Regions from separate parts of the Streptomyces sp. NPDC059861 genome, predicted to be linked through region 1. Evidence: riboswitches for the same ligand, from Rfam matches in the RefSeq annotation. Region 1 holds a riboswitch; the other holds the start of a gene.
The links. Region 1 has a riboswitch for glycine ahead of gcvT (glycine cleavage system aminomethyltransferase GcvT). Riboswitches for the same ligand answer to the same signal wherever they lie in the genome.
Positions count from the first base shown of each region.

Region 2: linked by a shared signal. The riboswitch ahead of gcvP (aminomethyl-transferring glycine dehydrogenase) and the one ahead of gcvT (glycine cleavage system aminomethyltransferase GcvT) in region 1 are both predicted to bind glycine.

Region 1 covers NZ_JBHWJQ010000006.1:22,852-37,163, forward strand. The annotation lists gene ACFV6X_RS07015 (ATP-binding protein) at 83-586, shown strand; gene ACFV6X_RS07020 (ADP-ribosyltransferase) at 669-1,292, shown strand; gene ACFV6X_RS07025 (GNAT family N-acetyltransferase) at 1,246-1,914, opposite strand; gene ACFV6X_RS07030 (MerR family transcriptional regulator) at 1,964-2,878, shown strand; gene ACFV6X_RS07035 (EF-hand domain-containing protein) at 2,929-3,141, shown strand; gene ACFV6X_RS07040 (glycoside hydrolase family 25 protein) at 3,239-3,796, opposite strand; gene ACFV6X_RS07045 (L-serine ammonia-lyase) at 3,866-5,233, opposite strand; gene glyA (serine hydroxymethyltransferase) at 5,300-6,562, opposite strand; gene gcvH (glycine cleavage system protein GcvH) at 6,577-6,954, opposite strand; gene gcvT (glycine cleavage system aminomethyltransferase GcvT) at 7,062-8,180, opposite strand; glycine riboswitch at 8,331-8,430, opposite strand; gene ACFV6X_RS07065 (AAA family ATPase) at 8,652-9,320, shown strand; gene ACFV6X_RS07070 (enhanced serine sensitivity protein SseB) at 9,393-10,172, shown strand; gene ACFV6X_RS07075 (enhanced serine sensitivity protein SseB C-terminal domain-containing protein) at 10,261-11,046, shown strand; gene ACFV6X_RS07080 (ABC transporter permease) at 11,362-12,369, shown strand; gene ACFV6X_RS07085 (ABC transporter substrate-binding protein) at 12,440-14,236, shown strand.
Region 2 covers NZ_JBHWJQ010000040.1:60,948-75,259, forward strand. The annotation lists partial or broken gene ACFV6X_RS29065 (HAD-IC family P-type ATPase) at 439-1,239, shown strand; gene ACFV6X_RS29070 (amino acid transporter) at 1,480-3,435, shown strand; gene ACFV6X_RS29075 (DUF1707 domain-containing protein) at 3,577-4,119, opposite strand; gene ACFV6X_RS29080 (helix-turn-helix transcriptional regulator) at 4,264-4,659, shown strand; gene gcvP (aminomethyl-transferring glycine dehydrogenase) at 4,761-7,646, opposite strand; glycine riboswitch at 7,821-7,919, opposite strand; gene ACFV6X_RS29090 (PRC-barrel domain-containing protein) at 8,034-8,405, shown strand; partial or broken gene ACFV6X_RS29095 (DNA polymerase IV) at 8,327-9,765, opposite strand; gene ACFV6X_RS29100 (MerR family transcriptional regulator) at 9,830-10,513, opposite strand; gene ACFV6X_RS29105 (bifunctional nuclease family protein) at 10,775-11,248, opposite strand; gene ACFV6X_RS29110 (MerR family transcriptional regulator) at 11,702-12,445, opposite strand; gene ACFV6X_RS29115 (FHA domain-containing protein) at 12,478-13,437, opposite strand; gene ACFV6X_RS29120 (DUF881 domain-containing protein) at 13,499-14,312, opposite strand, start outside.

The DNA of each region.
Region 1 (14,312 bases):
GAGCGCCGGGAACGATGCCCCGAGGGGGGCGTATTCGACAGGAACGGCCCCGCGGGGCAAGCCGGGCGGCCATGATGGGGGCATGGCGGGGCTGGAGGGCATCGAACAGCCGCAGGGACGCGGCCGTACGACCGCGGCGCGCTGGTCGCCGGCGGTCGAGGACGAACGAGCGCTCAAGGCACTGGAGTTGTTCGGCAATCCCACGGAGGCGGAGGTCCAGCTGCCGTCCCGCCCCGAGTCCGCGGCCACGGCGCGCAGGCTCGCCCAGGTCGTCGTCCTCCGTCAGTGGGGCCTGTCCGCCAAGATGACCGAGGACGCCGTCCTGCTGGTCTCGGAGCTCGTCGGCAACGCCGTCCGGCACACCGGCGCCCGCGTCTTCGGCCTCCGGATGCGCCGCCGCCGGGGCTGGATCCGCATCGAGGTCCGTGACCCCTCCCGGGGGCTGCCCTGCCTGATGCCGGTCCAGGAGCTGGACGTCAGCGGCCGGGGCCTGTACCTCGTCGACAAGCTCGCGGACCGCTGGGGCGTGGACCTCTTACCCCGTGGCAAGACCACCTGGTTCGAGATGCGGGTCGCGGACCGCTGAACGGTAGAAGCACCTCACCCAACACGCCGCCGTACGGGTGACGATCCGCAACCTTGCGCCGCGAGGCGGGAATTGTGCACTCATGATCACAACTCGCCTGCGGCGGCGGGCCGCTGCCGCCGTCCTGACCCTCGCGGCCGTCTTCACGACCTCGGCCGCCGCCGTCCCCGAGACCTCCGTCCCGGCCGCCGCCGCCCGGGCCGCCGCCCCTGCCCCGGCCGCCTGTCCCGTCCAGTACGACGACAAGGTCAAGGCCGCGGCCGACCGCCGTGTCGACGTCGCCCGGATCACCCCCGCACCTGCCTGGCGTACCACCTGCGGCACCCTGTACCGCGCCGACAGCCGCGCCCCCCAGGTCGTCTTCGAGGAGGGCTTCCACCCCAGGGACACGGTCGACGGCCAGTACGACCTGGAGAGCTACGTCCTGGTCAACCAGCCCTCGCCGTTCGTGTCCACGACGTACGACCACGACCTGTACAAGAAGTGGTGGAAGTCCGGTTACAACTACTACATCGACGCCCCCGGCGGCATCGACGTCAACCGGACCATCGGTGACACCCACAAGTGGGCCGACCAGGTCGAGGTGGCCTTCCCCGGCGGTGTCGACCGGAAGTACGTCATCGGCGTCTGCCCGGTGGACAAGACCACCAAGGTCGAGATCATGAGCGACTGCGAGAGCAACCCGCACTACGAGGCCTGGCACTGAGCAGCGCCTCCGACCCCACCGGCCGGTAGCCGGCCGCCTGGAACGCCCGCAGACTGCGGGCGTTCCCCGGGGAGATCTGCGCCCACACCGGCTCGCCCCCGCCCAGGTGCCGTGCCGCCACCGCCAGGGCCCGCCCCAGCCCCCGGTGCCGTACCGCCTCCGCCACCTCCACCGCGGCCTCCAGCCGCCCCGCGATGCCGCGCCCCAGTACCAGCACACCGCCCTCGGTGGCCCACACCCGCACGTCGTCACGGCGCCTGCGGGAACGGGCGACCCTCGGATGCCCTGGATCGCGGATCTCGCTCAGCGCGAGGGACGGCTCGCCCGCCAGCGGCGCGCCCACCGTCATCACGTCGACCGTGTCCGTGGTGCGTCCCGTCCGCTCCATGAAGGCGGCCAGGAAGCGGGCGTTCATCGTCGCCGCGAGGGCGTCGCAGTCCAGGGCGTCCAGGGTGGCGTGCACCCAGCCGGGGTCCTCGTCGGTGAAGACGACGGAGTGGCCGGTGAAGGCGATCACGCCCGCGTCCCTGGGCGAGGGCTGGGGCACGACCGTCGTACGGCCGTCCGCCGGCGGGAAGACGCCCCGCGCGGCGGCGTCCAGAATGTCCCGCAAGGTCTCCATCGCGGTGCTCCTTGAGTCTCCACCCACTGGAAGGCCCAGACTCGCAGACATGATCGACGACAGCACCGGTCCGTTCACCATCGGCGAGCTGGCCCGGGTCACCGGACTGACCGTCCGCACCATCCGCTACTGGTCCGACGAGGACGTCCTGCGCCCGGTGGCCCGCTCCGCGGGCGGCTACCGGCTGTACGACGCCGAGTCCGCGGCCCGTCTGGAACTGATCCGCACCCTGCGCGAGCTGGGACTCGGCCTGGACGACGTACGCCGGGTGCTGGCCGGTGAGACGACGGTCGCCGAGGTGGCCGCGGCTCATGTGGTGGCGCTGGACGCGCGGATCAGGGCGCTGAAGGTGACCCGCGCGGTGCTGTCGACCGTGGCGCGACGAGGCTCGACCGCAGAGGAGATGACGCTCATGAACAAGCTGGCGCGGCTGTCGGCCGCCGAACGGGGCCGGATTCTGGAGGAGTTCGTGGACGAGATGTTCCACGGGCTGGACACGGCGGACCCGGTGATCCGGGAGCGGATGCGCACCATGGCGGTGGACCTGCCGGAAGAGCCGACGCCCGAGCAGGTGGACGCCTGGGTGGAGCTCGCCGAGATGCTCCAGGACCCGGGGTTCCGGGCCCGGATGCGGAAGGTGGCCGAGTTCAACGCGGCCGACCGGGGGCCCGACGTGCCCGCGGGTGCGTCGCTGTGGTTCGCCCGGCGGCTGGTGCAGCTGGGCGCCGAGGCCCGGCGGCGCGGCATCGCCCCGGAGTCGTCCGAGGCGGCACAGGTCCTGCGCGACCTGCTCGGCGACGCCGACCCCGCCGACGTACTGGAACGGCTGCGCTCCACCACCGGGGACCGGGTCGCCCGTTACCGCGAGTTGCTCGCCGTGGTGAAGGGCGGTGCACCGGCCGCCGCGCACCGTGAGGAGTTCGCATGGGTGGTCGCCGCACTGGAGGCTCGGGTGGGCGGATAATCTGACCTGCGTCAGTACGACGGAACAGCACGAGACAGAGGGGCGGATCGGTGGCGGACATCGAGGAAGCGCGCAAGCAGTTCGAGCGGATCGACACGGACGGTGACGGCCGGATCACCTCCAAGGAGTTCAAGACCGCTCTGGCGCAGGGGGGCGACTGGAACGTCACCGAGGCGGTGGCCGATGCCATCATCGCCAGCCGCGACCTCGACGGCGACAAGCTCCTGTCGTTCGACGAGTTCTGGGCGCACCTGAACAAGTGACGCCTGATGTACGGGGGTGCCCGCGTCCCTGAGGGGCCGCGGGCACCCCTTCGTCATGCCCGGCGCCGGACCCGCACGTTCCGGATCTGGCACGGGTTCAAGCGTCGTCGGCCCACTTGCGCAACGCCGCCTTGCTCGCGAAGTCGGCCACGTTCGTGTCGACCGGGTCGTCCGTGTACTGGTGGAATCGCCACTTCGCCTTGATGCGTGGCTTGCCCGCGGTGACGTAGTCGGCGATCCACAGGCCGTCGCCCGCGTAGGAGGTGGTGTCGACATTCAGCCAGAAGTGGCGGTTCGCATACAGCACGACCCGGTTGTTCGGCCGCAGCTCCTTCACCGTGCGGATGAACCTGTCCTTCTCCGCGTTGCTCGCATGCGTCCCCTCGCCCGTGGTCTCCCAGTCGACGGCGAGGATGTCGCCGGCCCGTTCCGGGGCCTTGCCGACGAAGTACTCGGCCTGAGCGGTGAGGTTGCCCGGCCACAGGAAGTGGTAGAAGCCGACGACCAGGCCGGCGTCCCGGCCGCGTTTCGTCTGGGCGGCCAGTCTGGGGTTGACGTAGGAACGGCCCTCCGTCGCCTTGATGAAGACGAAAGAGAGGCCGTCGGTGTCGTAGGCGCTGGACTGGTAGGAGCTGACGTCGATGCCACGCAACATGGGGACTCCCGGATGTGGCTGTGGGGGACGGGAGTTGATAATTCCCCGTGCCGGCGCCGACGAACGCCCTCAGCACTCGATGATGTTCACCGCCAGCCCGCCCCGCGCCGTCTCCTTGTACTTGACGCTCATGTCGGCGCCGGTGTCCTTCATGGTCTTGATGACCTTGTCGAGGGAGACCTTGTGGCTGCCGTCGCCGCGCATCGCCATCCGGGCCGCCGTGACCGCCTTCACCGCGGCCATGCCGTTGCGCTCGATGCAGGGGATCTGGACCAGGCCGCCGACGGGATCGCAGGTGAGGCCGAGGTTGTGCTCCATGCCGATCTCGGCGGCGTTCTCCACCTGTTCGGGACTGCCGCCGAGCACCTCGGCGAGGGCGCCCGCGGCCATCGAGCAGGCGGAGCCGACCTCGCCCTGGCAGCCGACCTCGGCGCCGGAGATGGAGGCGTTCTCCTTGAACAGCATGCCGATCGCGCCCGCGGCCAGCAGGAAGCGGACCACGCCTTCCTCGTCTGCGCCCGGCACGAAGTTGATGTAGTAGTGGAGCACCGCGGGGATGATGCCCGCGGCCCCGTTGGTCGGCGCCGTGACGACCCGCCCGCCGGCCGCGTTCTCCTCGTTCACCGCCATCGCGTACAGCGTGATCCACTCCATGGCGAGGGCCTTCGAGTCGCCCTCGGAGCGCAGCTTGCGCGCGGTGTTGGCGGCGCGGCGGCGCACCTTCAGCCCGCCGGGCAGGATGCCCTCCCGGGTCATGCCGCGCCCCACGCACGCCTGCATGACCCGCCAGATGTCGAGCAGTCCGGCGCGGATCTCCTCCTCGGTGCGCCAGGCGCGCTCGTTCTCCAGCATCAGGGCCGAGATCGACAGGCCCGTCTCCTTCGTCAGGCGCAGCAGTTCGTCGCCCGTGCGGAAGGGGTACTTCAGGACCGTGTCGTCCAGCTTGATGCGGTCCGCGCCGACCGCGTCCTCGTCGACGACGAATCCGCCGCCCACCGAGTAGTACGTCTTGGACAGCAGCTCCGCCCCGGAGGCGTCGTACGCCCACAGGGTCATGCCGTTGGCGTGGTAGGGCAGGGCTTTCCGGCGGTGCAGTTTCAGGTCCGCGTCGAAGTCGAAGGCGACCTCGCGCTCGCCGAGGAGCTTCAGCCGGCCGGCGCTCTTGATCGCCTCCACCCGCTCGTCGGCCGTCTCGACGTCCACGGAGCGCGGCGAGTCGCCCTCCAGGCCGAGCAGCACCGCCTTGGGCGTGCCGTGCCCGTGGCCGGTCGCGCCCAGGGAGCCGTACAGCTCGACGCGCAGCGAGGCCACGGAGTCCAGCAGTTCCTCGCCGCGCAGCCGGCTGGCGAAGATGCGGGCCGCGCGCATGGGGCCGACCGTGTGGGAGCTGGACGGGCCGATGCCGATCGAGAACAGGTCGAAGACCGAGATGGCCACGGTGACTCCTTGGGGCAGGGGGTGGTGCGGTGGGCTCCACGCCGGTGTGGAGCCCACGGGGTGGAACTACTTCGTCAGGCCGGGGTACAGCGGGTGCTTGTCGGCGAGGGCCTTGACCCGCGCCTTGAGCGACTCGGCGTCGTACGACGGCTTCAGGGCCTCGGCGATCACGTCCGCGACCTCGGCGAAGTCGTCGGTCGTGAAGCCGCGGGTGGCAAGCGCGGGCGTACCGATCCGCAGCCCGGACGTCACCATCGGCGGGCGCGGGTCGTTCGGGACGGCGTTGCGGTTGACCGTGATGCCGACCTCGTGGAGCCGGTCCTCGGCCTGCTGGCCGTCCAGTTCGGAGTCGCGCAGGTCGACCAGGACCAGGTGGACGTCCGTGCCGCCGGACAGCACGTCCACGCCGACCGCCTTGGCGTCCTCCTTCACCAGCCGCTCGGCGAGGATGCGCGCGCCCTCCAGCGTACGCCGCTGGCGCTCCTTGAAGTCCTCGGAGGCGGCGACCTTGAAGGCGACCGCCTTGGCGGCGATCACATGCTCCAGCGGGCCACCCTGCTGACCGGGGAAGACGGCGGAGTTGATCTTCTTGGCCAGGTCGGCCGTGGAGAGGATCACACCGCCGCGCGGGCCGCCCAGCGTCTTGTGGGTGGTGGTGGTCACGACATGGGCGTGCGGCACCGGGTTCGGGTGCAGCCCGGCCGCGACGAGACCGGCGAAGTGGGCCATGTCGACCATGAGGTACGCGCCGACCTCGTCGGCGATCCGCCGGAAGGCCGCGAAGTCCAGCTGCCGGGGGTACGCCGACCAGCCGGCGACGATCAGCTTCGGCTGGTTCTCCTTGGCGAGGCGCTCGACCTCGTCCATGTCGACCAGGCCGTCCTCGCCGACGTGGTAGGCGACCACGTCGTAGAGCTTGCCGGAGAAGTTGATCTTCATGCCGTGGGTCAGGTGCCCACCGTGCGCGAGGTTCAGACCCATGATCGTGTCGCCGGGCTTGAGCAGCGCGAACATCGCGGCGGCGTTGGCCTGGGCGCCCGAGTGCGGCTGCACGTTGGCGTGCTCGGCGCCGTACAGCTCCTTGACGCGGTCGATCGCGATCTGCTCGATCACGTCGACGTGCTCACAGCCGCCGTAGTAGCGCCGGCCCGGGTAGCCCTCGGCGTACTTGTTGGTCAGGACCGAGCCCTGGGCCTCCATGACCGCGACCGGGGCGAAGTTCTCCGAGGCGATCATTTCGAGGGTGGACTGCTGGCGGTGCAGCTCGGCGTCGACGGCGGCGGCGACGGCCGGGTCGTACTCGTGCAGGGGGGTGTTCAGGACGGACATGTGGCTACGACTCCTCAGCCGGCGGTGTGGGCGGCGTACTCGTCGGCGGAGAGCAGGTCGGCGGGCTCCTCCGCGATCCGCACCTTGAACAGCCAGCCGCCCTCGAAGGGCGCGGAGTTCACCAGCGACGGGTCGTTCACCACGTCCTCGTTGATCTCGGTGATCTCACCGCTGACGGGGGAGTACAGGTCGCTGACCGACTTGGTCGACTCCAGCTCGCCGCAGGTCTCGCCCGCGGTCACCTGGGAGCCGACCTCGGGGAGCTGGGCGTAGACGACGTCGCCGAGCGCGTTCGCCGCGAACTCGGTGATGCCGACCGTCGAGACGCCGTCCTCGGCGCCCGACAGCCACTCGTGCTCCTTGCTGTAGCGCAGCTGCTGGGGGTTGCTCATGGCCTGAATTCTCCTGTACGCGGGGGAGTGCTGTTGAAGGGGGGACCGCTGGGACTGCGTGTGAGCAGGCAAAAGGTGCGCCGGGCCGGCGGACCCGGGTTCAGTGTCTACTTCTGGCGCTTGTAGAAGGGCAGCGCCACGACCTCGTACGGCTCGTGGGTGCCCCGGATGTCCACGCCGACTCCCGGCGTGCCGGCGGCCGCGTGGGCGGCGTCGACGTACGCCATCGCGATCGGCTTGCCGAGCGTGGGGGAGGGGGCGCCGGAGGTGACCTCGCCGATCACCTCGCCGCCGGCGACGACGGCGTACCCGGCGCGCGGCACCCGGCGGCCCTCGGCGATCAGTCCGACGAGGACGCGCGGCGGACTGGCCTCCGCGCGGGCCGCGGCCTCGGTGAGCGCCTCGCGCCCGACGAAGTCGCCCTCCTTCTCGAACTTCACCACCCGGCCGAGCCCGGCGTCGAAGGGGGTGAGGGAGGTGGTCAGCTCGTGCCCGTACAGCGGCATGCCGGCCTCCAGGCGCAGCGTGTCCCGGCAGGACAGTCCGCACGGGATCAGGCCGACGCCCGCGCCCGCCTCGGTCAGCGCCTCCCACAGCGCGACGGCGTGCTCCGGCTTCACGAACAGCTCGAAGCCGTCCTCACCGGTGTACCCGGTGCGCGCGATCAGTGCCGGGACGCCCGCGACGGTGCCGGGCAGCCCGGCGTAGTACTTCAGCCCGTCGAGGTCGGCGTCGGTCAGCCGCCTCAGGATGCCGGGGGACTGGGGGCCCTGGACGGCGAGCAGGGCGTAGGCGTCCCGGTCGTCGCGGACGGCGGCGTCGAAGCCTGCCGCGCGCTCGGTCAGGGCGTCCAGCACGATCTGCGCGTTGCTCGCGTTGGCCACGACCATGTACTCGGTCTCGGCGAGCCGGTAGACGATCAGGTCGTCCAGGATGCCGCCGTCGGCCTGGCAGATCATGGTGTAGCGGGCACGGCCGACGCCTACGGAGGCGATGTTGCCGACGAGCGCGTGGTTCAGGAGCTGGGCCGCCTGCGGTCCGGTGACCGTGATCTCACCCATGTGCGAGAGGTCGAACAGTCCGGCCTTCGTGCGCACCGCGAGGTGCTCGTCGCGCTCGGAGCCGTAGCGCAGCGGCATGTCCCAGCCGGCGAAGTCGGTCATGGTCGCGCCCAGCGAGCGATGCAGCGCATCGAGCGCGGTACGACGGAGTGCGGTACTGCTCATCGGTCGGTCTCCCAAGGCATGACGGCGAGGTCGTTCCTCCCCATCTGTCATCGGAACCTGAGAGGTTCGCCATGACCGCCCGTGAAGGGGGAACCATGGCTTGCACCTTGGGTGGAGCCACTGCGGCAGCGGCCCGCTTTTCAGATGTGCCTCGCCCGCGCGGTAACGGGGCCTGAGAGATTCAAGGGAGGGACTTGCTCCTTCGGCGCCCCAGTCACAACGTGCCTGGGAACTCTCCCGCGCGGATTCAAGCGGCCGGTATGCAGTTGGCGGGCACATCATTGCACGCATCGTTCGCGCGCGGCAGGGGGACCTTCAGGTGGGGACACACAGTGTCCACGAGCGGGCACAGTGTGTTGTAGCAGGCTTGTTGCTGGAAGCGGACGGAAACGCGAGACGCCCCGTATTACCTTCTCTTTACACTCGACGGGGACGGGAACTCGTGAACCGCCCCAGGGGAGGACGATCACGGTGAACAGGACCACGGCCTACGCGACCACCGCGGGCCTCGCACTGCCCAAGCAGCCGACCGCCTCGGCCCGGGAGGCGTGCGGTCCGCTGCCGTTCCCCGTGGTCCGCGACCTGCGCGACCGGGCGGGCCGCAGCCCGCACGCCCTGCTCTTCGGCCCCCGCGACCTCGTCGTGATCACCGGTCTGCCCGGCAGCGGCAAGTCCACCCTCATGCGGCGCGCGGTCCGTGCCGGGCGCATCGACTCCCAGGACACCCGCGACCGCTGGGACACCCGCACCCCGGGCTGGCTGCCGTACGCGGTGTACCGCCCGCTCGTCCGGCTCGCCCACTACGCCGGGCTGCGCCGCGCCCTGCGCACCGGCGAGGGCGTCGTCGTCCATGACTGCGGCACGCAGGCCTGGGTGCGCGCCTGGCTGGCCCGCGAGGCCCGCCGCCGGGGCGGCAGTCTTCACATGCTGCTGCTCGACGTCACCGCCGAGCAGGCCCTGGCCGGCCAGCGCGAGCGGGGCCGCGGCGTCTCGCGGTACGCGTTCCTGCGCCACCGACGCGCCGCCGCCCGCCTGCTGCGCCGCTCCGAGCGCGGCGACCTGCCGCGCGGCTGCGGCGCCGCGATCCTCCTCGACCGGGCGGCGGCGAACACCTTGCGCAGAATCGGCTTCACGGGCTGACGCCACCGGCGGTGGGGAGGGCGGGTTAGCCTTCTCAGCCGGTAGCACTGGTACGGAGCAGGCGGTAGGCAGATGGACTTCCCGGGGGACTTTCCGGCGCAGACGCACCCGCATCCGCACGGCGGATGGCCCGGCAACGAGCTGGAGGAGGTGCTCTCGGCGTCCCTCGGCGTGCCCTCGGCCGGTGGCCGCATCGTCGAGGTGCTCGCCCGCAGCTTCGTCTGGGTGCCGCTGCCCAACGGCGGCGGCCCCGACAGCGGCCCCCTCGACCTGCCGGGCATGGAGATCGACGGCCAGGCCTACGTCCCGGTCTTCAGCTCCGAGGAGCAGTTCCGCCAGGTCGCCGGCTCCCACATGTCCTTCACCGTCGCCCCCGCCGTCGAGTTCGCCCGCGGCCTGCCCCCGCAGGCCGGCATCGTGGTGAACCCCGGCGGCGTGGTCGGCCTCCCGCTGCCGCCCGCGGCGGTCGCCGAACTGGGACGCGCCGGCCGCACCCCCCTGGACGGTCTCGCGAGCGGCGGCCGGGTCCGCCTCTTCGAGCCGGACTGGCAGGACGACCCGGTCGACTTCCTCACGGCGGCGTCCGCGGAGTTCGAGGCCGTCGGCGTCGTCACCACGGCCCGCCGCTGCCTGGCGGCGATCGAGACGGGGGAACCCGTGATGTTCGTGGGCGTCGAACTCTCCCAGTGGGAGGGCGACCTGCGCGCCGCCCCGCTGGACGCCCTCGGCCGCGCCCTGGGCCGGGTCCCGGTCAGGCGGCCGGTCAACCTGGTGCTGATGGACGTCGCCCAGGACCCGGTGGTCTCGTGGCTGCGGGACAGGGTCCGGCCGTTCTACCAACGGGCCGTGTAGGACCTCCCCGATGGGCAGCCGACCAGGAGCGCGGGCGGGCTTAAGCTAGGGCGCAAAACGAGGGCGTTGCACGAAGGGGCGGTAACAAGTGAGCGCGAGCGGCACCGCCGCGGCCGGCCAGGTCGAGCACATGCTGCGCCAGGTGACGCCGGGGCGCTACGACGCCTACGAAGCACTCCTGCGGGCCCTCGCGGCCCCCGGCTCCGGCCAGATCTGGATGCTGCTGTGGCACGGCCAGGCAGGCAGCCCCGACGCCCAGTACGGGAACATGGAGGTCGACGGCTACGGATACGCCCCCTGCGTCACCTCCGCCCAGGAGCTCTCGGCGAGCGGCTGGAACCGCTCGTACGAGGTGGTCGACGGCCTGGACGTGGCCCGCACCCTCTACCCCGACCAATACGGCCTCTGGCTGAACCCGCACGCCCCCGGCGGCGGCGTCGGCATCCCCTGGCTGGACCTGCGCCGCATCGCCACCGGCCTCGACCGCCAGCCCGCCGGACCCCTGCGGCTGTCCGAGCCCGGCATCCAGATCCCGCAGTTCTACGCCCTGCTGTCGCAGAACGCCCACCGCACCCCGGTCGTCCGCTCGCTGCGCCGCGCCTGGGTCCAGCCCGCGCTCGGGGCGCCGTACCTCGCCATCGGTCTCGAGGTGTACGACACCTCCCCGCCCGCCGTGGACTCGGTACGCGCGATGATGCAGCAGTCCATCGGCGCGGTCCCGGACGGCCTGCCGGTGTCGACGGTCGCGATGTCCGACGAGTTCGACCCGGTCGCGTTGTGGCTGCGTGCCAACGCCCGGCCCTTCTACGACCGTGAGGCCCACGCGGCCCCGGCCCCGTCCGTCGGCGGGTACGGGTATCCCCGGCCGCACTGAAAGGGAATTCGCGGACGTCCCACGAGCTGGGCGACGCGCTCAACCATGTGACCCGGACGGACACGAGGCTGTTCCGGTCCGGTTCGCATGACGTTCGGTGTCCGAAGCATCACGTCCGGATACCGGATTCCTGCAGCTTGCATCACGGTTACGCATCCTTTCGTGGTCAAGTCTGGCGACAGATCGGCAAAGCGTTGAAGACTCCCGCTCCAGGGGTGTTCACCCCTGTGCACGACGGATTGATACGGATCGAACATGCCGCTACAGCGGCAAGGGCGGGCCCGGCTACCGCCGGTCGAGAGGGGTCCCTGCTAGATGACGGCACCATTGCACGACCCGACCGTGGAGGCGGCCCCGAGTGCGGCTGAGGAAGCGGAGTTGGTCAGCAGCGACACGAAGGCCGTTCAGGGACGGTCCCTTGGGCGCATCGCCTGGGAGCGTCTCAAGCGGGACAAGCTCGCCCTGGTGGGCGGCATCGTGGTGCTCCTCCTCATCCTGGTCGCCGTACTCGCACCAGTGATCACCGGCCTCGTCGGGCAGGACCCGGAAGCCCATCACGAGGACCTGATCGACCCGCTGTTCGGCACTCCGATCGGCTCGTTCGGCGGCATCAGCGGTGACCATCTGCTCGGCGTTGAACCGGTCAGCGGCCGTGACATCTTCGCCCGAATCGTCTACGGCGCTCAGATCTCACTGCTTGTCGGATTCCTGTCCGCCGTGGTCGCAGTGGTCCTCGGCACCGTGCTGGGCATCCTCGCCGGCTTCTTCGGGGGCTGGGTCGACTCCGTCATCAGCCGGGTGATGGATGGTTTGCTGGCCTTCCCCCAACTGCTGTTCATCATCGCGCTGGTCTCCGTCATGCCGAACGAGATGCTGGGACTGAGCGGCACGGGCGTGCGCCTGTTCGTGATGATCCTGGTCATCGGCTTCTTCGGCTGGCCCTACATCGGACGAGTGGTGCGCGGTCAGACACTCTCGCTGCGTGAGCGCGAGTATGTCGAGGCGGCCCGGTCGCTGGGCGCCGGGCGGCTCTACATCCTCTTCAAGGAACTGCTGCCCAACCTGGTCGCGCCGATCATCGTCTACACGACGATGATGATCCCCACCAACATCCTCACCGAAGCGGCACTCAGCTTCCTGGGCGTGGGCGTCAAGCCGCCCACGGCCTCCTGGGGGCAGATGCTCTCGAACGCGATCGACTACTACGACTCGGATCCCATGTACATGGTGGTCCCCGGCGTTGCGATCTTCATCACCGTTCTTGCCTTCAACCTCTTCGGTGACGGCGTGCGTGACGCGCTGGACCCGAAGGGCTCCCGCTGAACTGCCGTACCCCAAGCGACCCGTGCCGTCAAGCACGTGGTCTCTCATCTAATCCGGAGGATCCGAGATCGTGACTACCCAACGCACCTCAGGGCGGCGCAAGCAGGCCATGGCCGCTGCCGCGGTGGTCGCCGCGCTGCTGACCACGGCGGCGTGCGGCGGCGGCGGCGACAACGGCGACGGCGGTTCCAAGAACGGCGCGGCCGGGTTCGATGCCGCCAACAACAAGATCGCCCAGGCCGACCAGGCCAAGAAGGGTGGCACGCTGAAGTTCGCGGGCGCCCAGGACGCCGACTCGTGGGACACCACGCGCGGCTACTACGGCTTCATGTGGAACTTCTCCCGCTACTACGCCCGCCAGCTCGTCACGAACAAGGCCGAGCCGGGGGCCGCCGGCGCCGAGCTCGCCCCGGACCTCGCCACCGGACTTGCCAAGGTGTCCGACGACGGCAAGACCTACACCTACACCCTCCGGGACAACGTGACCTGGGAGGACGGCAAGCCGATCACCTCCAAGGACATCAAGTACGGCATCGAGCGCGTCTGGGCACAGGACGTCCTGGCCGGCGGCCCGGTCTACCTGAAGGACGTTCTGGACCCGAAGGGCGAGTACCAGGGCCCCTACAAGGACAAGTCCCCGGACAAGCTCGGCCTGAAGGCGATCGAGACGCCGGACGACAAGACCATCGTCTTCAAGCTGCCGAAGGCCAACTCGGACTTCGAGGAGATGCTGGCCCTGGTCTCGGCCTCGCCGGTCCGCCAGGACAAGGACACCAAGTCCAAGTACGGCCTGCACCCGTTCTCCTCCGGCCCGTACAAGTTCGAGTCCTACGAGCCCGGCAAGTCCCTGAAGCTGGTCCGCAACGAGAACTGGAAGCAGGCCTCGGACCCCGTCCGCAAGGCCTACCCGGACGCGATCACGATCAACTTCTTCTCCAACGCCAATGACATGGACCAGCGCCTGATCAACGGCGACTACGACCTGGACATCAACCAGACCGGCATGTCGCCGCAGGGCCGCACCACCGCCCTGAAGCAGCACAAGGCCAACCTGGACAACCCGGTCTCGGGTTACATCCGCTACGCGGTCTTCCCCCAGAGCGTGAAGCCGTTCGACAACGAGCACTGCCGCAAGGCCGTGATCTACGGCGCCGACCACGTCTCCCTGCAGACCGCGCGCGGCGGCCCGATCGCCGGTGGCGACATCGGCACCAACATGCTGCCGCCGTCCGTCCCGGGTGCCGAGGGGCAGAAGTACGACCCGTACGAGCTCGCCGGCGCCAACAAGAAGGGCAACGTCGACAAGGCCAAGGAAGAGCTGAAGGCCTGCGGCAAGCCCACCGGCTTCAAGACCACCATCGCGGTCCGCAACAACAAGCCGGTCGAGGTGGCCACCGCGGAGTCCCTCCAGGCGTCCCTGAAGAAGGTCGGCATCCAGGCCGAGATCGACCAGTACGACGGCTCACAGACCAGCGGCATCATCGGCAGCCCCTCCAACGTGGAGAAGAAGGGCTACGGCATCATCATCATGGGCTGGGGTCCGGACTTCCCGACCGTCCAGGGCTTCGGTCTGCCGCTGTGGGACAGCAGCTACATCCTTGAGAGCGGCAACAACAACTACGCCCTGATCAAGGACAAGACGATCGACGGCCTGTTCGACGACTACGTCAACACGCTGGAGGACGGCGAGAAGACCAAGATCTCCGCGGAGATCAACCACAAGGTCATGGAGGGCGGCTACTACCTGCCCTTCGTCTTCGAGAAGTTCATCAACTGGCGCTCCAGCCGGCTGGCGAACGTCTACACGTCGGACGGTTACAGCGGCATGTACGACTTCGTCAACCTCGGCCTGAAGTCCTCGAAGTAACCGGCACACCCGCCGAACGGCACGAAAGGCAGGTGAAGGCCGGCGTCGTGATCGCGGGCCATCGGACAACCTCCGG
Region 2 (14,312 bases), on a different contig from region 1:
CTCCTCACGACGGCGCGGGCAAGGCCCCCGGACGGGGACCGGCAGACCGGATCTCACCGGCCCGAGCCTGGTCCAGAACGATCCGTCCGCCCGGCCCAGCACCTCGGTTCCAGCATCGCCCCGTCCCGCGACCCAGACCTCGCTTCCGACACCGTCCAGCCGCCCGCCCGCACCGCGGTCCCGGTCCGCCGCAGGTCGAGCCCGCACCCCGCCCGGTCCGCCGCAGGTCGAGCCCGCAGCCCGCGCCCGGTTCCCCGCCTCCGCACCAGCCCCGCCCCGCCCTCAGGAACGCGCTCCACGCCTGACCCGCCCGGACGACCCGGCTCCCGGTCCGCCCGGCCCTTCCGCCAGCGGCATCGAGACCACCATCGTCAGCCCGCCGCCAGGAGTGTCCTCGGGGCCGAGGGTGCCTCATCGCCTCCGTTCGCCGACTCGGTGGCCGCGGCCGGCGGCACGCCGCTGCTTGTGGCCCTGCGCGACTGGGACGGCCCGCGCGTGCTGGGCCTGATCCATCTCAAGGACGTCGTGAAGGAGGGCATCCTCGAACGTTTCGCTCAGTTGCGCCGGGCGGGCATCCGCACCGTGATGGTCACCGGCGACAACCCCATCACCGCCCGCCCGATCGCCCGGGAAAGCGGGCGTCGACGACTTCCTCGCCGAGGCCACTCCGGAGGACAAACTCGTCCTGATCAAGAAAGAGCAGGTGAGCGGCAAGCTCGTCGCGATGACCGGTGACGGCCCCAACGACGCACCGGCGCTCGCGCAGGCCGACGTCGGCGTCGCGATGAACACGGGCACGTCGGCCGCCAAGGAGGCCGGCACCATGGTCCACCTCGACTCCAACCCGACGAAGCTCATCGACATCGTCGAGATCGGCGAGCAACTCCTCATCACCCGAGGCGCGTTGACGACGTTCTCCATCACCAACGACGTGGCCGAGTACTTCGCCATCATCCCTGCCATGTTCGCGGGGGCCTACCCGGGCCTCGAGGCACTGAACGTGATGGGCCTGCACAGCCCGAAGTCCGCGATCACCGCCGCGATCATCTTCAACGCGCTGATCATCGTGGCGTTGATCCCCCGGCCCTGCGGGGAGTGCGCTACAGGCCCGCCTCCGCAAACGACCTGCTGCGCCGCAACCTGCTCCTGTACGGCGTGGGCGGTCTCGTGCTGCCGTTCGCGGGCATCAAGATGATCGACCTGCCGATATCGGGCATTCCCGGACTCGGCCGACCGTGACACTCGGTGTCCGTCCCTGAGGTCCTTGACCCTCACCCCATACGGCTCAACACGGCTGAAGTCCACGCGATTGCCACTACTTTGATGCGCCGATGCGCCCCACCGCCCAGTCTTAACGCAAGCTTGACGCCCCGAGCCCGCCCGACCGCAGGCCCAGGCGTCACTCTCCGCATACGCTGAGGGCGCCGTCCGACGTGATGGCCGGAAACCCACGTTGAGCCGCACATCAGGAGCACGTCGATGGCCCCGACCGAACACGCCGCGCCCGGCCGCCTGCGCGCCTGGATGCTGGAGGGGCTGTCCGACATGGGCAAGGCGGGCGGCCACCAGGGCCCGCACGCCCCTCCCGCTCCCCCGGCCGAGGGCCGCCCCTGGTACCGCGTGATGTGCCTGACCGGCGTCGACTACTTCTCCACCCTCGGCTACCAGCCCGGCATCGCCGCCCTCGCGGCCGGTCTGCTCTCGCCCGTCGCGACCGTCGTGCTCGTGATCGTCACCCTGGCGGGCGCTCTTCCCGTCTACCGGAGAGTGGCCGAGGAAAGCCCCCACGGCCAGGGCTCGATCGCGATGCTGGAACGCCTGCTCACCTTCTGGAAGGGCAAGCTGTTCGTCCTCACGCTGCTCGGCTTCGCCGCCACCGACTTCCTCATCACCATCACGCTCTCGGCCGCCGACGCCTCCACCCACCTGGTGGAGAACCCCAACCTGAACGACGCCCTGCACGACCGGCAGTTGCTGATCACCATGGTGCTCATCGCCCTGCTCGGCGCGGTGTTCCTCAAGGGCTTCCTGGAGGCGATCGGCGTCGCGGTCGCCCTGGTGGCCACCTACCTGGCGCTCAACGCCGTGGTGGTCGTGGCCGGCCTCTGGCACGTCGCCACCGAGGGCCATGTCGTCACCGACTGGTCCGGCGCCCTCACCGCCGAGCACGGCAACGTCTTCGTGATGATCGGCGTGGCCCTGATCGTCTTCCCCAAGCTCGCCCTCGGCCTCTCCGGCTTCGAGACCGGCGTCGCCGTGATGCCCCACGTCAAGGGCGACCCGAGCGACACGGAGGAGCGCCCCGAGGGCCGGATCCGCGGCACCAAGAAGCTGCTCACCACCGCCGCCCTGATCATGAGCGTCTTCCTGATCACCACCAGCTTCATCACCACATTGCTCATCCCGGCGGACGAGTTCGAGGAGGGCGGCCAGGCCAACGGCCGCGCGCTGGCATATCTCGCGCACGAGTACCTCGGCACCGTCTTCGGCACGGTGTACGACGTCTCGACCATCGCCATCCTGTGGTTCGCCGGCGCCTCGGCGATGGCGGGCCTGCTCAACCTGATGCCGCGCTATCTGCCCCGCTACGGCATGGCCCCGCACTGGGCGCGCGCGGTACGTCCCATGGTCATCGTCTTCACCCTGATCGCCTTCCTGGTCACCTGGCTCTTCGACGCCGACGTGGACGCGCAGGGCGGCGCCTACGCCACCGGCGTGCTGGTGCTGATCAGCTCCGCGGCGATCGCGGTGACCATCGCCGCCCGCAAGGCCGGACAGCGGAAGTGGACCATCGGCTTCGGCGTGATCTCAGTGGTGTTCCTCTACACCACGGTGGTGAACGTGGTCGAGCGGCCCGACGGTGTGAAGATCGGCGCCTGCTTCATCGCGGGCATCATGATCCTCTCCCTGGTCTCCCGGCTGGCCCGCGCCTTCGAGCTCCGGGTGACCGGCGTGACGCTGGACCCCATGGCGGAACGGTTCGTGCGGGACATCGCCAGCCGCAAGATCCGGTTCATCGCGAACGAGCCCGACAAGCGCGACATCGCCGAGTACCGCGACAAGATCGAGCAGATCCGCCAGGACAACGACGTCGCCGGCCCCGAGGATTTCGTGTTCGTCGAGGTGACGGTGACCGACCCGTCCGAGTTCGAGGCCGGTCTGACGGTCCACGGCGAGGTCCTGCACAACCGCTACCGCGTCCTGACCCTGGAGTCCTCCTCCATCCCCAACGCCCTGGCCGCCCTTCTCCTGCACGTCCGCGACGCCACGGGCAGCACCCCGCACATCTACTTCGAGTGGACCGAGGGCAACCCGTTCGCCAACTTCCTGCGCTTCTTCCTCTTCGGCCAGGGCGAGGTCGCCCCGGTCACCCGGGAGGTCCTGCGCGTGGCGGAACCGGACGTGACCCGACGGCCCCGCGTGCACACGGGCTGAGCTCCACTACGGCGACGGGCCTACGTCAGCACCCCACCGACCACCGACCCAGCCCCGCCGCACACCTCAGCACCACCGACCCAGCCCCGCCGCACACCTCAGCGCCACCGACCACCGACCCCGCCCCGCCCGCCGCACACCTCAGCGCCACCACCCCCGCCGCGCCGCCCCGGCCAGCACCCGCCCGTAACTGAGCCGGCCGGCCACCTCCACACGCAGCACCGGCGCGTCGGGCTCGGCCGACCCCCGCACCTTGACGTCGGCGTAGTGGGCGACGAGGGAATCCGTGTCCACCACGACCCCCGGCCGGGTCACCAGCCGCAGTGTGCCGCCCCGCATGTCGAGATCGACGCGCAGAGTGCCGTACGAGATCACCGCCCGTGTGAAGTCGAGCGTCACGTCGCCCCAGGACGACTCGATCTCCAGCAGCCGTGGCACCGCCCACTCGCCCTCCCGCACCACCGAACTGCCCTCCTGTTCGATGCGGACGACGTCCTTCGCCCCGGCCGGGACCGGCAGGTCACCGGTCAGCACGGCCAGCTCCCCCATCGTGCGCGCGGTCAGGGCCGCCTCCACCCGCTCCTCCAGCTCGTCGCCGGTCAGCCGCCCGTCCCCGGCGGCGGCGGACAGCACCTCGACCACCCGGTCCCGGTCCGCGTGCGAGGCCCTCACCTCGGACGTCACACCCACACGCGACAACTCGGCTGACACACCCTCACCCCGATCGCCCCTCCGGCACGGCCTGTCACGAACTAACGCTATATCGCGTTATACCCAATGGCCAACCCTCCGTCCACCCCCGGCGATCCCCGCCCTATCGTGACCGGCATGCACTCCTACACCATCGGCCAGGCCGCACGGCTCCTCGGCGTGAGCCCCGACACCGCGCGCCGCTGGGCGGACGCCGGCCGGGTGGCCACCCACCGCGACGACAGCGGTCGGCGGCTGATCGAGGGCAAGGACCTGGCCGCGTTCTCGGTCGAGCTCGCCAGGACGGGGAGCGGCGAGGAGGAGGCCCCGTACACCTCGGCCCGCAACGCCTTTCCCGGCATCGTGACCGCCATCAAGCTCGGCGACGTCGCCGCCCAGGTCGAGATCCAGGCCGGCCCGCACCGCCTGGTCTCCCTGCTGACCCGCGAGGCGGTCGAGGAGCTGGGCCTGGAGGTCGGCATGGAGGCGACGGCCCGCGTCAAGTCGACAAACGTACACATCGACCGGGCCTGACCAGCCGCCGGGTCCTACCCGGGAACGAGGAACGAGGGCCCCCGCAAAGGGAACCCTCGTCCACCGGCGTCGGCCTGCCCCGTTCGACGCCGCCTCGTGCCTCAGTCCTCGTACGCGTCCAGCGGCGGGCAGGAGCAGACCAGGTTCCGGTCACCGAAGGCCTGGTCGATACGGCGCACCGGCGGCCAGTACTTGTCGGCGACCGACACCCCGTCCGGGAAGACGGCCTCGTTCCGCGAGTAGGCGTGGCTCCACTCGCCGCGCAGCAGGCCGGCGGTGTGCGGAGCGTTGCGCAGCGGGTTGTCGTCGGCCGGCCAGTCGCCCGCGCCGACCTTCTCGATCTCCGCGCGAATCGCGATCATCGCCTCGCAGAACCGGTCGAGCTCGGTCAGGTCCTCGGACTCGGTCGGCTCGATCATCAGCGTCCCGGCCACCGGGAACGACATCGTCGGCGCGTGGAACCCGTAGTCGATCAGCCGCTTGGCCACGTCGTCGACGCTGACGCCCGTCGCCTTCGTCAGCGGCCGCAGATCGATGATGCACTCGTGCGCGACCAGCCCGCCCGGACCGGTGTACAGCACCGGGTAGTGCGGCTCCAGCCGCTTGGCGATGTAGTTGGCGCTCAGCACGGCCACCTGCGTGGCCCGCTTCAGGCCCTCCCCGCCCATGAGCCGCACATAGGCCCACGAGATCGGCAGAATGCCCGCCGAGCCCCACGGCGCGGCCGAGATCGGCCCCACCCCGGTCTCCGGTCCGGCCTCCGGCTGCAGAGGGTGGTTCGGCAGATACGGCGCCAGGTGCGACCGAACGGCCACGGGACCGACGCCCGGACCACCGCCGCCGTGCGGGATGCAGAACGTCTTGTGCAGGTTGAGGTGGGACACGTCGCCGCCGAAGTGCCCCGGCTTCGCGAGCCCCACCAGCGCGTTGAGGTTGGCCCCGTCGACGTAGACCTGACCACCGGCGTCGTGCACCTGGGCGCAGATGTCGGCGACGTGCTCCTCGAACACACCGTGCGTGGACGGGTACGTGATCATCAGCACCGACAACTCGTCGCGGTACTGCTCGATCTTCGCCCGCAGGTCCTCGACGTCGATCTCGCCGTCCCCGGCGGTCTTCACGACGACGACCTTCATGCCGGCCATGACGGCGCTCGCGGCGTTCGTGCCGTGCGCGGAGGACGGGATCAGGCACACGGTCCGCTGCTCGTCGCCGTTGGCCCGGTGGTACCCGCGCACGGCGAGCAGCCCGGCCAGCTCACCCTGCGACCCGGCGTTCGGCTGCAACGACACCTTGTCGTACCCGGTGACCTCGGCGAGGCGGTCCTCCAGCTCATGAATGAGCGTCAGGTATCCCGCCGCCTGCTCGGCCGGCGCGAACGGATGCAGCTGCCCGAACTCCGGCCAGGTGACCGGCTCCATCTCCGTGGTCGCGTTGAGCTTCATGGTGCAGGAGCCCAGCGGGATCATGCCGCGGTCGAGCGCGTAGTCGCGGTCGGAGAGCCGGCGCAGGTAGCGCAGCATCGCGGTCTCGGAGCGGTGCTGCTGGAAGACCGGGTGCGTCAGGTACGCGTCGGTGCGCAGCAGCCCGTCGGGCAGCGCGTCCTGCGTGCCGCCGTCCAGCGCCTCGATGTCCGCCTGGACACCGAACGCGGCCCATACGGCGGCCAGTTGGTCCCGCGTGGTGGTCTCGTCGCAGGCCATGGAGACGTGGTCGGCGTCGATCGGCCACAGGTTGACGCCGTTCTCGCGCGCGGCGGCCGTGACCTCGGCCGCCCGGCCCGGCACCCGCGCGGTGACGGTGTCGAAGTAGGCGCCGTGGACGATCTCGACGCCGCCGTCACGAAGGCCCGCGGCGAGGATCGCGGCGTACCGGTGGGTGCGCTGAGCGATGCCCCTCAGCCCCTCGGGCCCGTGGTAGACGGCGTACATCCCTGCCATCACGGCGAGCAGCACCTGCGCGGTGCAGATGTTGCTGGTCGCCTTCTCGCGCCGGATGTGCTGCTCTCGCGTCTGGAGCGCCAGCCGGTAGGCCTTGTTCCCGTCGGCGTCGACGGACACGCCCACAAGCCGCCCGGGCAGGCTGCGCGCGAACTTCTCCTGCACCGCCATGTAACCGGCGTGCGGCCCGCCGAAGCCCATCGGCACCCCGAACCGCTGCGTCGTACCGACCGCGATGTCCGCGCCCAGCTCGCCCGGCGACTTCAGCAGCGTCAGCGCCAGCAGATCCGCGGCGACGGTGACGAGCGCGCCCAGCCCGTGCGCCTGGTCGATGACCGCCTTGATGTCGCGTACGGCCCCGGAGGCGCCCGGGTACTGGATCAGCACGCCGTTGATCTCACGGTCGGCGACCTCAGCCGGAATGCCCTCGGCGAGGTCGGCGACGACCACCTCGACCCCGGTCGGCTCGGCGCGGCCCTGAATCACGGCGATGGTCTGCGGCAGCGCGTCCGCGTCGACCAGGAAGAGGCCCTTCTTGTTCCTGCCCATGCGCCGGGAGAGCGCCATGGCCTCGGCCGCGGCGGTGCCCTCGTCGAGCAGCGAGGCACCGGAGGTCGGCAGCCCGGTGAGGTCGGCGACCACGGTCTGGAAGTTCAGCAGCGCCTCCAGCCGGCCCTGCGAGATCTCCGGCTGGTACGGGGTGTACGCGGTGTACCAGGCCGGGTTCTCCATGACGTTGCGCATGACGACCGGCGGGGTGAAGGTCCCGTAGTAGCCGAGCCCGATCATGGAACCCAGCACCTGGTTGCGGTCGGCGAGGGAGCGCAGCTCACGCAGCACCTCGGCCTCGGTGCGCGCGCCCGGCAGATCCAGGGAGTCGGCGTTCTTGATCACGTCCGGTACCGCGGCGGCGGTGAGCTCGTCGAGCGAGCCGTAGCCGACCTGCGCGAGCATCTTGGCCCGCGCCTCCTGGTCGGGCCCGATGTGGCGCTGCTCGAACGGGATGCCCTGTTCGAGTGCGGAGAGCGGAATGCGCTGGGCGGTCATTGCGGAGGCCTCCTGGTCTGACGCGACCTTCGAGGGACACCCCTGCACGGGTGCCCCGACGGCCTCCCCCTCTGTCATCTCAACCTGAGAGCTTCACCGGCCGCCCGAGGACGCCCGGCTTGCACCGTCGGTGAGAGCGGGAGCCGTGACACCCGCTCTGCTTTCCAGAGTGACCTCGTCCGTGCGGTACGTGGGCCTGAGAGATTCCGGGGAGGATTTGCTCCTTCGGCGCCCCCGGTGGTCGTCTCCGGAGGACTCTCCCGCACGGGGTCAGCAGCCGTTTGCCAGAGTACCAGCGAGGTCGACACCCGGGCGTTCGAGTGGCCGCCTTCCTCAATGTGCTCTTTTGTAGTGCTTACGGATGAGGTGCGAGCGAGTGGAGGGCCCGTGCAGACCGACATCGATCCGCGCAACCTGATCGGCCGCAAGGCATTCGACCGCCACGGCAGCAAGATCGGCACCATCGACGAGGTCTACCTCGACGACGCGACCGGCGTACCGGAGTGGGCGGCCATACGGACCGGCCTGTTCAGCAGGGACGCCTTCGTCCCCCTGGAGCCGAGCGAGCTGATCGACGGCACTCTGCACGTCCCCTTCGAGCGCGCCCTGATCAAGGACGCCCCCGACTTCGGCGTCGGTCGGCACCTCTCCCCCGAGCAGGAACTCCAGCTGTATCACCACTACGGCCTCGACGTGGCCGCTCCCCCGGCGCTCCCGGACCGCGACTTCGGCAAGCTGGCGGGCTCGGACGAGACGTGACCCCGGGGGCTCAGCCCTGGAGCTCGGGTCTTCGCGCCACGAGTGGCAGCGGCTCCGCCGGCTCCAGCGCGGGATCGTCGACCCGGAAGGTCCGCACCCGCCCCGGTTCCGACTCGGGCGTCTCGAACCGCACGGTCACTCTCCCCAGCCCGCTGCCCTGAACCCATCCGTGTCCGTACTCGGCGTGCCGCACATCGTGTCCGGCGGCCCACCGCCGCTCGACGGGCCCGGCCTCCTCCCGCTCGGGCTCCTCCGCCACGTCCTCCGCCTGCCCCTCGTCCCCTTCCCCGGCCGCCTGCGCGAACAGGTCCTCCTGCGTGTAGTCGGCCAGCCCGCTGACCCCGACCCCCAGCAGCCGCACGCCCCCGGTGGTGTCCACGGAGTCCAGCAGCCGGGCCGCCGCCTCCCGCACCACCGCCGGATCGTCCGTGGGCCCACGCAGCGTCTCTGACCGGGTCAGCGTCGAGAAGTCGTACCGCCGCACCTTCAGTACGATCGTCCGCCCCGAGAGGCCGGCCCCGCGCAGCCGCCGCACGCACCGGTCGGCGAGCCGCTGCACCTCCAGCCCGACCCGGACCCGGTCGTGGATGTCCACGTCGTAGGTGTCCTCGACCGACACGGACTTCGCCTCCCGCTCGGCGACCACCGGCCGGTCGTCGCGGGCCAGCGCCATGGCGTACAGCGCGTGCCCGTGCGCCTTGCCCAGCAGCCGTACGAGCTCGTCCTCGCCCGCCTCGGCGATCTCGTCGACCGTGGTGATACCGGCCCGGCGCAGATGGTCACCCGTCGCGGGTCCCACCCCCGGCAGCGTCCGCACCGACATCGGCCCCAGCAGCTCCCGCTCCGTACCCGGCTCGATCAGCACCAGACCGTCGGGCTTCGCCTCCTCGGAGGCGATCTTCGCGAGCATCTTGGAGGCGGCGAGCCCGACGGACCCGGTGAGCCCGGTGACGGCCCGTATGTCGGCCCGCAGCCTGACGCCCGCCAGCCGCGCCGACTCCCGGTCCCAGGCCGTCCCCCCGGCCTCCAGGTCGACGAACGCCTCGTCCAGGCTCAGCGGCTCCACCAGTGGCGACAGCGCCCGCAGCAGGCCCATCACCTGCTCGCTGATCGTCCGGTACAACCCGAAGCGCGGCACCAGATAGGCGGCGTTCGGCGCGAGCCGGCGCGCCTGGCCCATCGGCATCGCCGAATGCACCCCGAACACCCGGGCCTCGTACGAGCAGGTCGCCACCACTCCGCGCGGCCCGAGCCCACCCACGATCACGGCTTTCCCCCGCAGGCTCGGCTTGGACGCCTGCTCCACCGAGGCGAAGAAGGCATCCATGTCGAGATGCAGGATCGTGGGCGCGGTTCTCACATGTCCGATGCTGCCTCACGCCACTGACAACGCCCCCGCGGCACGAGCCGCCGCCGACAGTGCCTCAGACGGCCCGGTTACGCCGCCGTGCCAGCTCGTCCGCCGGGTTGTGCCCGAGGAGCGTCTCACCGGTGTCGATGCGTTCTCCGTGCAGCTGCGACAGGGCGCTCTCCACGTCCCGCCAGACCACGCCGACGGCGATCCCGAAGATTCCCTGGCCGCCCTGGAGCAGCGCGTGGACCTCGTCGGGCGAGGTGCACTCGTAGACGGTGGCGCCGTCGCTCATCAGCGTCATCCGCTCCAGGTCTTGGAAGCCGCGCTCCCGCAGGTGCTGGACGGTGGTGCGGATGTTCTGCAGCGACACCCCGGTGTCGAGGAATCTCTTGACGATCTTCAGAACGACGACGTCGCGAAAGCTGTACAGGCGTTGCGTGCCGGACCCGTAGGCGGGCCGCACGCTCGGCTCGACCAGGCCCGTCCGGGCCCAGTAGTCCAGTTGCCGATAGGTGATGCCGGCGGCCGCGCAGGCCGTCGGACCTCGATAGCCGATCTCCTCGGACGCCATGGGCGCCGCCCCTCCGCCGCCGGGAACGGCCATAGGTCGCTGCGGAGCGTGATCAGTCGCCCTGCCGTGCGGAGGGTACCCCCCGCCCGGGCGAAGCCGAGAGCTCGGGGGAGGGCACGGACCGCTCTCCCCGAAACTGCGTCCGGGGGCACCCCCAGCCGTACCGTCGCCGCTGGTTCTCACGCCGACCTCCGTCCTTGACCTGCCTTCTCGACGGTAGGCAGTCACCAAGGGTGCGTCAACGATCGCCACACTCGGCACGCCGAGTGATAATCACCCTAAGAGTGGTTTCCCGCACCCCATCGCGGGGAAAGGCTAGCCGAATGCTCTGACGGGAAGCCGCATGACGCTCTCACTCGCCGCCGGCACGTGCCGGGGTGGGGAGCACGGCCCGGGCACACACCGGCCCGCCGCGGACCCCATGCCCGCGCGGGCCGCCACCACTCACTGGCTGCTGCTGCCGAAGTCCTCGGGCGAGATCTGGTCGAGGAACTCCCGGAACTTCTCCACCTCGTCCTCCTGCTCGTCGGGGATCGCGATACCGGCGTCGTCGAGCACCCCGTCACTGCCGTAGATCGGCGTGCCGGTGCGCAGGGCAAGCGCTATGGCGTCGGACGGGCGGGCGCTCACCTCGACGCCGCTGGCGAAGACCAGATCGGCGTAGAAGACGCCTTCACGCAGGTCCGTGATGCGTACTTCGGTGAGCTCCTGGCCGACGGCCTCCAGCACGTCCTTGAACAGGTCGTGGGTCAGCGGTCGCGCGGGGGCCATGCCCTGCTGGGCGAAGGCGATCGCCGTCGCCTCCCCCGGCCCGATCCAGATAGGGAGGTAACGGTCGCCTCCCACTTCGCGCAGGAGCACGATCGGTTGGTTGGAGGGCATTTCGACCCGGACACCTACGACATCGAGCTCGTTCACACAGCAACCCTAGGCCGTGCCCGGGACGTTTGGGTAGTCGGGCCGCCATCCCCCACGCGATCCGGTCGCCGCCCACCAGCTCGGCGCTCACCCCGGTGAGCGGGACACCCGCCCGCAGCTCCTGAGGTGCGGACAATCCGGCGCCCCTGTCCTGGGGCCACGACACAGCTCAGCCCCTTGAGCCCCCGCCGGCCTTGCTCATCCGCTCACCGAGCCATCACCAGGGGCCCACACGGCGCGGCGACCCCGCCATGAGGCACACCGGCAGCAGCACCGCGGCGCCGGCGCCTGTCCGGCCCTGTGCACCCATCAGCGGACCCCGAGGCCCCGTGCACCCGTCAGCGGGCCCCGAGGGCCTGAGCCCCGGGCAACCCTCACAGCCCACGCACAGCCCGCCCTGCCCGAGCGCACCCTCCGCAGGCCGCCTCGCAGGGAACCCACCACACAACCCGCTCAGGGCAACCGCACCCCGAGCGCACTCTGCACCAGCGCCGCATGCAGTTTCACCGTGAGCCCCGCCAGCTCCTTGGCCCGGGCCTCCGCATGCGCCCTCGTCTGCGGGTTCCGATGCCGCTTCAGCGGAGCCACCACCTGGTCCACGAGCCCGGCCTCACGGTCGGCCGCGGCCTTCATCGCGCGCAGGTGCCGCGGCTCGATCCCGGACCGGCCGAGCTCGACGATGAGCGCCGACACCGTGACCGCCTCGGCGTCGTAGACCCCGTCCGCCACCGGAGTGACCAGCCCGTACGACTCCCACTCGGAGAGCTCCCGCTCACCGATCCCGGCCGCTGCCAGCAACTCCGCCCGTGCGATCCGGGCCGCCGTCGGTCCGTCGGACGTCTCGTCGGCGGCCACGGCCTCGCCGTCACGCTGTCGGCCCAGCGTCGGCAGCCGCACCTGCTCGCCGCGCTCCATCGCGTCAAGGTGCTCACGGATCACCTTGAGCGGCAGGTAGTGGTCCCGCTGCATCCGCAGCACATGCCCGAGCCGCTCGACGTCTCCCGGGCCGAACTTCCGGTACCCCGAGGGCGTCCGCTGCGGCTCGATGAGCCCCTCCGACTCCAAAAAGCGGATCTTGGAGATCGTGACCTCGGGAAACTCCTCGCGCAGCACGTTCAACACCGTGCCGATACTCATCAGCCCGCTGTCCGTGGCGGCGGCACCGTACCCGGAGCCGCCGCTCGGTGTGTGACGCATGGAACTTCCCTCGGAGTTTCTCCGGAGGAGGGTCAGATGCCCTGCCTGCTCGCGTAGAAGACGAGCCGGTACTTGCCGATCTGCACCTCGTCACCGTTGGACAGAGCGACCTGGTCGATCCGCTCCCGGTTGACGTACGTGCCGTTCAGGCTGCCGACGTCGGCCACCGTGAAGGACCCGTCCGGGCTGCGCCGGAACTCCACGTGGCGGCGCGAGACCGTCACGTCGTCCAGGAAGATGTCGCTCTGCGGGTGCCGCCCGGCCGTGGTCAGGTCACTGTCCAGCAGGAAGCGGCTGCCCGAGTTCGGCCCCCGGCGCACCACCAGCAGCGCGGAGCCCAGCGGCAGCGCGTCCACCGCGGCCTGCGCCTCGGGAGAGAGCGTGGGCATCTGTGTCTGACCGGTGACCTCGGCGTCGTACGCCTCAAGACCGCTGATGGAGATCGTGGAGGTCGTCTCGGACGGACGCTCGGGCGTCACTCCCGGCCGCAGCGGCGCACCGCAGTTGGAACAGAAGCGGCTGCTCTCCGCGTTGCGGTTACCGCACCTCGGACAAACCAGGGCCGACATGGACGGATCCTCCTGCCGCGGCTGCCCCGCAGGGGCGTGGGACGCGTACGGGTCGGCGGAAAACCCTCCACCCGCACTTGAGGTTGACGGTTGCCCGAAACCTATGCCGCCGGCCTGGGCAGGGTCAACCGACGGCGCGCCCTGACCACCGGAAATGTCGCCACCCGGACCAGTGACCTGGCCCCGGAACAGCGGTCGCTGGCCCTCCGCGTCAGGCTGTGCGCGATGCCGAGCGGTCGCGTTTTCGCGACCCTCTCGCGCGCTCTTGCCGAACAACTTCGCAAACAACTTCACGGGCGATTCCCCTTGACCGAAACAGACCCGCCCGTGGGGCAGGACGAACCCTGATTGCACACACTGGTCGACCCGGACATCCTCACAACGTCCGTATCCACCAGACAGTTTCCACCACGCACCACCCAATCGGTGCGCCGACCCCCCGCAACCTCATGCCCTCCCCGGACGTCCGCCATGCACCGCCGGTTCACTGGGAGGACGACCGAGCGTAGTCAGGTCGCTTCACCGCTCGCAAGGCGTCCACGACGATCTTGTCCGACCGCTCGACAGTCACGGTGGCCTGCTCCTTCTCAAGCGTCTGCACCACGCCTCCTGGGATGTTGAGCGCCGGTTCGAGGTCCTGCGGCTTGCCGATGACCTTGAAACGATAGGGAGCGTTGATCTTGTTCCCGTCGACGCTCACACTTTGCCCGGAGTCCGTCAGATAGGTGCTCGCGACGACCCGCACGCCGTTCACCTGGATCGCCTCCGCACCGGCCGCGCGCAGCTCCTGGATCGCGTCGAGCAGCATGTCCGCCTCGACCGTCCCCTTCGTGTCGTCGATGGTCATCGTGATGCCGGGCCCCTGTGCCGCCACCGTGCCCGCCAGCACACCGAGTTGCCGTTCCTTCTCGATCGTCTGCCGCCGGGCCTCCTCGGCCTGGTTCGAGCTGTTCTCCAGCTCGTCCCGCTGGTTCTCGAGACCCTGCTTCTCGTCCTCAAGACGCTGAGTACGGTCGTCCAGTTCATCGAGGATCCGCACGAGATCCTCCTGGCGGGCTCCGCGCAGGGCGCTGTCGCCGTCGCTGTTCGAGGCGACCTGCACCGCCAGGCCGAAACCGAGCCCGAACAGCAGCAGGGCGACGATCAGTTGGGCCCGGCTGATCCGCGGCGGCCACAGTCCGTTGACGAGCCGCTGCCGCCCCGTGATCTCGGGCCGCGTCTTTTCCTCGGCGGGGTCCGGGAGTGTCGTGTCGTCCGTCGTCGGCATGGCCTCGGCCCGCACCTCGTCGGGCAGCTCC